One region of the Pseudoalteromonas sp. S3776 genome, then DNA from elsewhere that is predicted to be linked to it. Evidence: predicted binding sites of a transcription regulator. Region 1 holds the regulator's gene; the other holds the start of a gene.

Region 1 (5,837 bases):
GGCGAAGCAAGTCATGGTGATTTAGGCATGATAACCAAAAATGATGTGGTTATGCTTATATCAAACTCGGGCGAAACCAGTGAAGTACTAAATATTATTCCGGTGCTTAAACGCCTCGGTGCAAAAATAATATCGATGACGGGCAACCCGCTTTCTACTATGGCAACACTTGCCGATGTGCATGTATGCATAAAGGTAGAACAAGAAGCATGTCTGTTAGGTTTAGCGCCAACAGCAAGCACCACAGCCACTTTAGCAATGGGTGATGCAATGGCGGTTGCGCTTTTAGAAGCACGCGGTTTTACCGCCGATGACTTTGCACTCTCTCACCCTGGCGGCAGCTTAGGTAAGCGATTGTTGCTCACTTTAAAAGATGTAATGCACAGCGGCACAAACACCCCTATTATAGGTGTAACGCAAACAATTAAAGACGCGTTAATAGAAATGTCAGCCAAAGGACTAGGCATGACTGCTATTGTAGATAACAATCAACAGCTTGCTGGCCTTTTTACCGACGGCGACTTACGTCGTATTTTAGAGCAAAAAGTCGATATACATAACACCGCTATTAGCCAAGTTATGACTAAGTCATGCACCACCGCCACGGCCGATATGCTTGCAGCAGAAGCACTAAATATAATGGAAAATAAGCGGATTAATGGTTTAATCATAGTTAATGAGCAAAACCAGCCTGTGGGCGCCTTAAATATGCAAGACCTCTTAAAAGCAGGAGTATTATAAATGCAATTTGAAGATCTCTATCAACCGCTAAGCGATGATGCCAGAGCACGCGCCAAAAAAGTAAAACTACTCATATGCGATATTGATGGTGTATTTTCTGATGGCCGAATTTACCTCGGTAACCAAGGCGAAGAGTTAAAAGCATTTAATACAAAAGATGGTTTTGGCATTAAGGCACTGATCAATAGCGGTTTTGAAGTCGCGGTTATTACGGGGCGTCATTCAAAAATAGTGCAAGCTCGCATGAGCAGCTTAACCGTACAGCACATTTATCAAGGCCAAGAAGACAAACTTATTGCTTATCAAGAACTCAAAAACACTTTAAAGTTAACTGATGAACAAATAGCCTATATTGGCGATGATGGACCTGACATGCCCGTCATGGAGCGCGTTGGTTTTGCCGTCGCAGTAAACGATGCGCACCCGCTAATTAAACGCTTATCGCATTATACTACACAAATGCCTGGTGGCTTTGGTGCAGTGAGAGAGCTCACAGATTTACTCATGCTTGAAAACGGTATAGCACTTACGACACAAGGTACCAGCTCATGAATGCAGCACGCGTTATACTCAGTGCGTTATTCATCGGCTGTATGGTTTGGCTTTGGTACCCTTATTTTACGCAAAGCAATGTAGCGCCAGAGCAAGAACCAGAAGTCATTGCAAAGCCTGATTACACTGCTATAGAGCTTAAGCAAACAGCCTATGACGAGCAAGGTAAAATTAGCCATAAAGTTACAGCAGCTAAAATGGAGCTGTACCAACAACTTGGTTTTACATTTTTTGAAAAACCTATTTTTACTTTATATAACGAAACACAAACTTGGCGAATAAACGCTGACGAAGCAACGCTTTACGAAGATAAACAACTTATTTTAGAAGGCAACGTGGTTGCCAAAAATTTAGTTGATAACGCCATGATAGATAACATCAATGCTGACAACATCGAAGTCGACATTAAAGCGCTAACGATGCGCTCTGAGCAGCCAGTGGTTGTCACTGGGCCAAATTTAAAGATTATCGGTAAAGGCCTTGAAGCCGATTTGAAAACCGAAGTAATAAAACTAATTAACCACACGCGAACAATATATTATGACCAATAAACTCTCTAAAATACTTATTATCCCATCGCTGATGCTTGCATTTAGCGCTTCTGCTGCTGAGCCTGCTGCTCAACCGCCAGCAAACCAAATTTCTATTAGTGCAGACCGTCAAGAAGGTCAACTTAAAGAAAACGTAGGTATTTTTGAAAAAAACGTCGAAATTGTGCATGGGAACCGCAAAATTACAGCCGACCGACTCGAAGTACATAAACGTGAAGACCTAGGGGATAACAAACAACTGCTTATTGCCACTGGCAGCCCTGCCTACTTCGAAGAAAAACAAGACGATGGTACCGTAATGAGTGCCAGTGCAAACGAAGTACGTTACGACGTAGCAAAGCGCTTTTTAACACTTGTTGGGGATGCCGAAGTCGCGCAAGCCGGTCAAAAAATTAATGCTAAAAGTATTACCTACGATATGCAGCAGCAACTTATTAGCGCAGAAAAAGACGAAAACTCAACGGATCGTGTCCACACAATTTTAGTGCCTGTTGAAGCAAATATTAAAGAAAAAACAGGTAACGAAGGTCAACCATGAGCACCTTAAAAGCAGAACTATTAGCAAAAAGCTATAAAGGCCGCCAAGTTGTAAAAAATGTAGGCCTTGAGGTAGAAGCCGGCAGCATAGTGGGCTTATTAGGCCCTAATGGCGCAGGTAAAACCACCACCTTTTACATGATTGTAGGGTTAGTACCTAGCGACAAAGGTAAAATATCTATTGATGATAACGATATAACGTTATTACCTATGCACAGTCGTGCTCGCTTAGGCATTGGCTATTTGCCGCAAGAGTCATCTATATTTAGAAAGCTAACAGTTTATCAAAATTTAATGGCTATTTTAGAAACGCGCAAAGAGCTAAATAAAGCCGCGCGAGAAGAAACGCTTAACAACTTACTTGATGAATTTAGCATTCAACATATACGCGATAGCCAAGGTATGGCACTTTCTGGTGGCGAACGCCGCCGTGTAGAGATAGCCAGAGCACTCGCAGCGAACCCTAAATTTATTTTGTTGGATGAGCCTTTTGCTGGTGTTGATCCGATTTCAGTGTTAGATATAAAGAAAATAATAGAACATCTTAAAAATCGTGGCATTGGCGTATTAATTACCGATCACAATGTAAGAGAAACCCTTGATGTTTGTGAAAAAGCCTACATTGTTTCTCATGGGGAGCTAATTGCATCTGGCACCCCAGAACACGTATTAAATGACAAAACTGTACGCGATGTTTATTTAGGCGAGCAATTTAGGCTGTAACATTTAAGCCACACCTACAAGCATCTGCTAATATTAATTATAACAACATAAAAGGATTGTTAGAGATACATGAGGCAATCATTACAGCTGCGCATGGGCCAGCAACTTACAATGACTCCACAATTGCAACAAGCGATTCGCTTGCTGCAGCTCAGTACATTGGATCTCCAGCAAGAAATACAAGAAGCACTGGATAGCAACCCGCTATTAGAAGTAGAAGAGCAAGATTACACGGAAGAGTCGGCTGGAAAAAATGAACAAAAAGCAGATACGGATGATGTAACCGTAAGCGCATCGGCTGATGATACAACCAGTGAATACGAGCAAGACAGTGGTGAAGCTTTAAATAAAGACACCGTTAGCGATGATATGGCGATGGATGTAACTTGGGATGAGTACATGAGTGCAGCCCCTGCGGCATCCTCAGGCCCAATGCCAGAAGATGAGTCTATTTATCAGGGCGCCTCTACTGAAACGCTACATGAGTACTTAATGTGGCAACTTCAGCTTACTCCTTTTAGCCCAACTGACGAGGCCATTGCTATAGCCATTGTAGAAGCTGTAGATGACTCGGGTATTTTAACGCTAAGTTGTGAAGAAATTTTAGAAAGCTTTAACCAAGAAAACGATGACGACGTTGAAGTTGAACTGGATGAAATAGAAGCCGTTTTAAAACGTATTCAATTATTCGACCCTGTAGGTATAGCCGCGCGAAGCTTACAGGAGTGCTTGTGTATTCAGCTTAACCAGTTTGATAAAGACACCCCTTTTATAGAACAAACTAAAATGATCTTAACCGATCACATTGATCTATTAGCGGCACGCGACTATCGTACATTAATGAAAAAGACTAAGCTTAAAGAAGACGAGCTTAAAGAGGTCATGACTCTTATACATACCCTCAACCCAAAACCTGCAGATACAATAGTAAGGGAAGAGTCTGAGTATGTCATACCGGATGTGTCAGTTAAAAAAATTAAGGGCCGTTGGGTGGTAGAGCTAAACCCAGATAGCATGCCAAAAATACGCGTAAATAGTCAGTATGCGGCCATGTCACGTACCGTAAAATCAAGTGGTGATAGCCAGTTTATTCGCTCTCATCTGCAAGAAGCTAAATGGTTTATAAAAAGTCTTGAAAGCAGAAACGACACGCTGCTAAAAGTAACAAACTGTATTGTAAAACAACAACAAGCGTTTTTTGAACATGGCCCCGAAGCCATGAAACCAATGGTTTTAAACGATGTTGCTGAAATGGTAGAAATGCACGAATCAACAATTTCGCGTGTTACTACGCAAAAATATATGCATACGCCACGTGGTATTTTTGAGCTTAAATATTTTTTCTCAAGCCACGTAAGCACCGAAAACGGTGGCGAATGTTCGTCAACCGCAATACGTGCCTTAATTAAAAAGCTAATTGCCGCGGAAAACTCAGCCAAACCATTGAGTGATAGTAAAATTGCGGATATATTGGCAGAGCAAGGAATTAAAGTAGCTAGACGCACAATAGCAAAATACCGTGAATCGCTAGCTATTCCACCGTCAAATCAGAGAAAGAGTTTGATATAAGACGTAAAAAACAAAGAGGAAATGCTTATGCAACTAAACCTAACTGGTCGTCACGTAGAAGTAACTGATTCACTTAGAGACTATGTAAATAATAAATTTGCAAAGCTAGAAAGGCACTCAGATCATATTAGCAATGTGCATGTCATTCTCGATGTAGAAAAACTCAACCAAAAAGCAGAAGCGACTATTCATGTAAGCGGCGCAGATTTATTTGCCTCAACAGAGCACCAAGATATGTATGCTGCTATAGACTCGTTGATTGACAAGCTCGATCGTCAAGTCATAAAACATAAAGAGAAGCTTGCTAGACACTAATATTATGAAATTAAGTACATTAGTATGCCAGGACTGCAGCAAAGCTGCGGTCCTTTTTAGTAGTAAAAAAAGAATTTTAGAATTTATCAGTGAGCTGGCTCATGAAAAGCTCCCTTACTTACCACAACAGGATATTCTTAATGCGCTAGCCAGCAGAGAAAAACTAGGTAGTACGGGTATTGGCCGCGGTATCGCAATTCCGCATGGTAGAATGGGTGGCGTAGAAGAACCGCTTGCGTTAGTACTCGTTAGTGACAAGCCTGTAAACTTTGATGCTATTGATAACTGTCCTGTTGATATTTTTGTTGCACTCATCGTACCAGATGGCGATAACCAGCAGCACCTAAAGACTCTAGCAACCATAGCTGATAAACTGAGCAATAAAGAATTTTGCAAACAGCTGCGAAGCGCTAAAACCGATGCAGAACTGTATCAAGTAATTGTTGATCAATCGTAGTAAATACTAAGGGCTATAAATGGAGTTAATAATCATAAGCGGCCGTTCCGGTTCAGGTAAATCGGTTGCTTTACGCGTGGTTGAAGATTTAGGTTATTATTGCGTAGATAATATCCCGGTCAACCTGCTGCCCTCTTTAGTACGTAGTGTTTCAGATAACTATGACAAAATAGCTGTTAGTATCGATGTTCGTAATATCCCCAAAGAGCAAGACGAGTTTAACGATATTCTTGAATACCTACCGGACTTTGCTAAACCCACTCTGTTTTATTTAGACAGTGACGATCAAACACTCATAAAACGTTTTTCAGAAACACGCAGATTACACCCTTTATCAATCGATTCATTGCCGCTCGACTTAGCAATAAAAAAAGAAAAAGAACTGCTTGATG
Region 2 (5,837 bases), on a different contig from region 1:
ACACGCTTGCTATGCCCTCGCTTTGGGTTAATGCTACCGACGACGACATTGCAAATAATGCGAATGTCGCCGATATGCTCTCGGTATTCCCAAAATTAAAAGCGAGTAAATTAACCTTAAACCCTAAAGACTATGGCTTAAAAGAAATTGGCCATATGAAATTTTTTAGTAAAAAGTCAGACGGACTATGGCCACTGGCACTTAACTGGCTAAACAAGCACAGTTAAAAAAGGATGCGTTTACATCGTTAATTTACGGCGTTTAGTGGCTTTTTATCTGGCTTTTCACGCGTTACAAAATAGCAAACAAGTGAACCACCAGTGACCATTATTACCCCTTGCCAAAACGAGGCACTAAGGGTAATTGATAAATAAAGCGCCGAAATAATCGCCGAAAAAACCGGCGTAAAATACGAAAGCGTACCAAGCAGCATTAAGTTACCGCCAATAATTGCTTGGTTCCAAAGTGCATAACCGCTGCCAACAACCACGCCAGCTAAAATAAGCGTTATTGTAGCGTGTAATGTAAAGGTCATTTTTGGCTCGTCACTTAATCCATACAATACCCATAAGCTCAGTGCTGTGGCGATAAAAAATAGCACAATGGCATTTTTCCCATTGCTATTTTTTTGAGTAATCACACAGTAAACAGACCAAATAAAAGGCGCTACAAACGCCAGCAAGTAGGCCGTTGGGTTACTGGCAAAATTGCCCATAATACTATTAATTGATAACCCACTATCGCCACCCACGCACCAAGCCACGCCAAAAAAGGCGAGCAGCATACCAGGGTAAATCCATACACTTACTTTACTACGGTTAACAATAATACTGAGCAAAATGGTAAGCGTGGGCCATAAATAATTGATAACCGCCATTTCTACTGCTTGGTGGCGATTATTAGCAAGCCCCACAAACAGTGCTAAACACACCTCGTAAAGTGCAAATAAAGCAGTACCCCAAATAATATAACGCTTATTAAACCCAGCAAATTTAGGCCGCCCCATTACCAAAATTAAAAACAGCGCGCTTACACTGTACATAAGTGCCGCCCCACCTATAGGGCCAAATAACTCCGAAACATCCCTGAGCAGAGCCACTAAACAGCTCCATAATAAAATAGCGGCAATGCCATAAAGCGTGTATTTGTGATTAGAAAAAAAGTCCATTAACTACCTAAAAGTACTACTTATGTTTGACGTTACGCTAACAGTAATTAATGCTTTAAACAATTGTTGCTCATCATTTATTGTTATAAAGGTGTTTTTAGCCTGCACTTAAGTGTTTGACCTTTTGGTCAGTAAAGTTACAATCATTCAACACGTTAAAAACAGCATCGCCATAATGAGCACACAAACAAAGCCAAATAAAAAAGAACTGACCCGAGTAAAAAACCAAACATTAATACTCGATGCCGCCGAGCAATTGTTTTCTCAGCTTGGTTACGATGGCACCAGTATGAGTATGGTTGCTAAAGAAGCAGGCGTTCCTAAGGCCAATATTTTATATTATTTTAAAAGCAAAGACGGCCTATACGAAAACGTAATAGACCGCATAATTGCGCACTGGAACTTAGGCTTAGATAACGTAACCCCTGAGGACGACCCTGCACATGTGCTTTATCACTATATTAAAAGCAAAGTAATACTTGCCGTAAACCAGCCGCTGCAATCACGTTTATTTGCCAGTGAAATACTGCGCGGCGCTCCATATTTGCAAAACTACTTTAGAACCAACACGCGCCCGTGGGTAAAACAAAAAGTAGACGTGTTTCAGGCCTGGATAGATGCAGGCAAAATGGATAATGTTGACCCTTACCATTTATTATTTACCATTTGGTCAACTACGCAGTACTACGCCGACTTTCAGGCCGAAGTGCTACTGGTAATGAACAAATTAGAATACGACGAAACCGATGTGGCACAAATAACGCAATCAACTGCCCACATAATTTTAAAAGGTATTGGCTTAAAAATACCTGAGCACACTGAGGCCTAACCCATGAATAACTTTACCACCCCAGACTTATTTGACGATCACCGCGAAAGCGTACAAGTCGCCGACAGCGGCCTGCGCCACTTTGGTAAAAAAACCACCTTTAGTGGTCAAGCAGTTACCGTTACATGCCCAGACGATAACTCGTTTGCCGCCGATTTACTGCATGAAAACGGTGAGGGTAAAGTATTGGTTATTGATGGCTTTGCTAGCAAACGCTTTGCTTTTATAGGCGATATTATGGCTGAGCGCGCGTTAAAAAATGGCTGGGAAGGCGTTGTTATTAACGGCTGTTGCCGCGATATTGAAATACTAGCCACTATGGATTTACCGGTTATGGCACTTGGTTCAACCCCGCGCAGTACATTAAAACGTGGCTTTGGCGATAAAAACCAAACTGTAACCATGCTGAGTACCACAATTAACCCCAACGATTGGCTATATGCCGATGTAAATGGCTTAATTATTAGCCCTAACGCATTACAATAAACGCCACATTAGCAACCAAGTTGGTGCAATCGCGCACCAACTTGGTGTGTTTTTACCTCTAAATTATACCCTCTTCATTACTTAAATTTTTATAAACACCATACAAACCCACAAAAACCTGACCGAACGGACAACTTTATTGTGTTTGGCATTGCTTTTGCTTAGCTTTTAGGCAATATAACAGCTAACCGATTAAAAAGCGGATCAGGCTCTGTAAAATAAAAATAAGATGTTACGCAGTGGGCTGAAAAATAATACTAACTAATTCGTCTTTTTAATCACCCTAAATCTGATTATAACCAGTTGGTCAGATTTACTTTATAACGAGTGGTGATATGAGTACCAAAACACATAATAATTTTACCGGTATTTTTTGTGACCATGGCCCTAACGCATGGCAAACACACATCCACGGCAAACTTGTAAATAAGCGCCTTGCGGTAAAAGATGTATTTGCTGTTAAAGGCGAGCGCAACAGCGCAGGTAACCCAAGCTGGTTTAAAGCAGCAAAACCTGCACAGCAAACAGCAAGTGCCGTAAACAAACTAATGAATGAAGGTTGTCGCTTTACAGGCTTTACCCATACCGATGAGCTGGCTTACAGCTTAGAGGGCAATAACATTCACTATGGTGCAGCACAAAACCCAAAATTGAAGGGCCATGCAAGTGGCGGCTCAAGTATGGGGTCGGCGGCCGCCGTAGCTGCTAACCTAGCCGATATTGGCTTAGGTACCGATACCGGCGGCTCTATTAGAATACCTGCAAGTTATTGTGGCTTATTTGGCATAAGGCCAAGCCATAAGGTAATTGAAAAAGATGGCCTAATACCGCTCGCGCCCCCTTTTGATACCATTGGCTGGCTTACGCAAAGTGCAGAGCTGCTAAGCAATATAGGCAATGTACTGTTGCCAAATCAAGCTATTAATAACGTTGATACTTTAGTTATTTGCGAGCCATTATTTGAGCTGGTTGACCTTGTATTACAAGCCCCGCTTAAACAATTGCTTGAAAAAACCAAACTTTATTTTAAACACCATAAAGAATTTAAACTGCCTGACAGTAACTTATTAAGCGAACTGGCTGACAGCTTTAGAATACTGCAAGGGCGAGCAATCGCAAAAACGCATAAAGATTGGCTTCAATTGCCGGGGCAACTTCCCCAGTTTGCTCCGGCAATTGCGGCACGTTTTAACATGGCGCTTGCCCTAACCGCCCAAGAAGAACAAGAAGCACTAAATGTACAAACCCAATGGCAAACACTAATTGCTAAAAACCTAAATACAAACAGTTGTTTATTTTTGCCAACCACACCCACAACTGCACCTAAATTGGGCGCCGACACAAGCGCCTTACGCATGCAAATAATCACCTTATCGGCCATAGCGGGTTTGAGCCGCTCGGCGCAAGTACACTTACCATTGGCTAATTTAGAAAATGGCCACCCGTATGGGTTTTCATTAATGATGAGCCATGGCAACGATAAAAGCCTACTTGCCTGCGTACAACAATTAGCTGCACACTTTAAACAGGACACACTTGCATGAGCACACACAACATTGCCTTTACTGCCCCGCATTTTGCGGCAACCGAGGCAGGCACCCTAATACTAAAACAAGGCGGTACAGCCGTTGAGGCCATGGTAGCAGCCGCCGCTGCTATTAGCGTGGTATACCCGCATATGAACTCAATTGGCGGCGACAGCTTTTGGCTTATTGATAACCTAAACCAAAGCACACCCACAGCTATAGATGCCTGCGGGCGCGCACCAAATGATATAAGCGCCTACAGCAATGAGCCACACATACCAGATCGCGGTGGTTTAAGCGCATTGACCCAAGCGGCTACGCTTCGTGGCTGGCAAAAAGCCCTTGAGGTAGATGAGCACGCAGCCCTACCACTAAGTACTATTTTAGCGCCTGCTATTAAGCTTGCGCGCGAAGGCTTTACAGTATCTAAAAGCTTGCAAGCAGGCTGCGAAAAGCTTGCCGCCACTTCAAACACTAACGCTGCATTTAAAGAGCTTTACATACCCAATGGTAAACCGCTACAAGCAGGGCAACATTTTAAAAACCCAAAACTCGCCAGTACCTTTGAGCACTTGGCCGAGCACGGCTTAAATGCTTTTTACGAAGGAGAACTTGCCGACTCATTTGCAAGCGATTTAGCAGCCGCAGGCAGCGTTATTACCTCAGCCGACATAGCCAATACAAAAGCAGATGTAGTAACACCACTTAATGCTAATTTATCGGGCATACAGTGTTTTAACTTACCTGCTCCCACGCAAGGCGTGCATTCTCTGCAAATAATTGGCGCCGTTAATAAACTAAAGCACTTGGCCAAAACAGAGGCCGATTGGATACACTTAATTGTTGAGGCAACCAAACAAAGCTTTACTCACCGTCCCACACTTTGGGCCGACCCAGATGCGCTTGGCGATGATTATAAAAATGCACTAACCGATGAGCGCTTAAGTGCGCTTGCCAGCAATATTGATATGAACCAAGCCAAGCAATGGCCATTTAATGCAGAGCCAGGCGATACCGTTTGGATGGCAGCACGTGATAAAAACGGCCAACTAGTGAGCTTTATTCAAAGTGTTTACTGGGAATTTGGCAGCGGCATATTAATGAGTGAAGGTGGTTTTGTGTGGAATAACCGTGGTTTGAGCTTTAGTTTAAATAACAACGATGCCAATGCCTTAAAAGCACATAAAAAGCCAGCTCATACACTTAACCCTGCTTTAGCAAAATTTGATGATGGCAGGCGCCTTGCCTACGGCACCATGGGCGGCGAAGGTCAACCACAAACACAAGCTGCCGTATTTAGTGGTTACGCATGGCGTAATAAATCAATTACCCAAGCAGTAAGCGATCCGCGTTGGTTATTAGGCCGCACCTGGGGCGATACAAGCACAAACTTAAAGGTAGAGCAAAGCTTAGTAATTCAAGTTAAACATGAATTAAATCAACGTGACCACGACTGGGTAAGCGTTGATAATAACAATGAAATGATGGGCCACGCGGGTGCCATTTTAGATACACCTACCAGCCTTGAAGCAGCCACCGACCCTCGTTCAGATGGTCGCGCAACAGTAACTACAGCAGGAACACAATGACAGAAATAATAAATCAATGGCCGATTATAGCGGCCTTAATAGCAACCGGCATTTTTGCAGGTATTTTAGCAGGCCTATTTGGTGTAGGCGGCGGCATAGTAATTGTGCCTGTGCTGTATTTTTTATTGCAAGGCTTTGGCGTAAGCCCCGAGTCGGCCATGATGATAGCCACAGCGACATCGCTTGCCACCATAGTGCCTACGTCTATTTCGTCTATACGTTCGCACCATGCAAAAGGC

The links. The regulator sigma-54, encoded in region 1, starts transcription at its own class of promoters, with help from an activator protein. The targets are predictions, from matches to a motif close to GTTGGCACGNNNNTNGNNT.
Region 2: CWC16_RS02355 (amidase family protein) is a predicted target of sigma-54. The motif match lies at 2,628-2,646, and genes of this name have one in related genera.

The regions. Positions count from the first base shown of each region.
Region 1 is NZ_PNCU01000019.1:94,385-100,221, forward strand. It holds gene CWC16_RS09755 (KpsF/GutQ family sugar-phosphate isomerase) at 1-741, shown strand, start outside; gene kdsC (3-deoxy-manno-octulosonate-8-phosphatase KdsC) at 742-1,293, shown strand; gene lptC (LPS export ABC transporter periplasmic protein LptC) at 1,290-1,844, shown strand; gene lptA (lipopolysaccharide transport periplasmic protein LptA) at 1,834-2,382, shown strand; gene lptB (LPS export ABC transporter ATP-binding protein) at 2,379-3,104, shown strand; gene CWC16_RS09780 (RNA polymerase factor sigma-54) at 3,174-4,673, shown strand; gene hpf (ribosome hibernation promoting factor) at 4,701-4,988, shown strand; gene CWC16_RS09790 (PTS sugar transporter subunit IIA) at 4,993-5,445, shown strand; gene rapZ (RNase adapter RapZ) at 5,465-5,837, shown strand, end outside.
Region 2 is NZ_PNCU01000002.1:256,501-262,337, forward strand. It holds gene CWC16_RS02335 (alpha/beta hydrolase family protein) at 1-227, shown strand, start outside; gene yddG (aromatic amino acid DMT transporter YddG) at 248-1,168, opposite strand; gene CWC16_RS02345 (TetR/AcrR family transcriptional regulator) at 1,344-1,997, shown strand; gene CWC16_RS02350 (putative 4-hydroxy-4-methyl-2-oxoglutarate aldolase) at 2,001-2,483, shown strand; gene CWC16_RS02355 (amidase family protein) at 2,819-4,027, shown strand; gene CWC16_RS02360 (gamma-glutamyltransferase family protein) at 4,024-5,598, shown strand; gene CWC16_RS02365 (sulfite exporter TauE/SafE family protein) at 5,595-5,837, shown strand, end outside.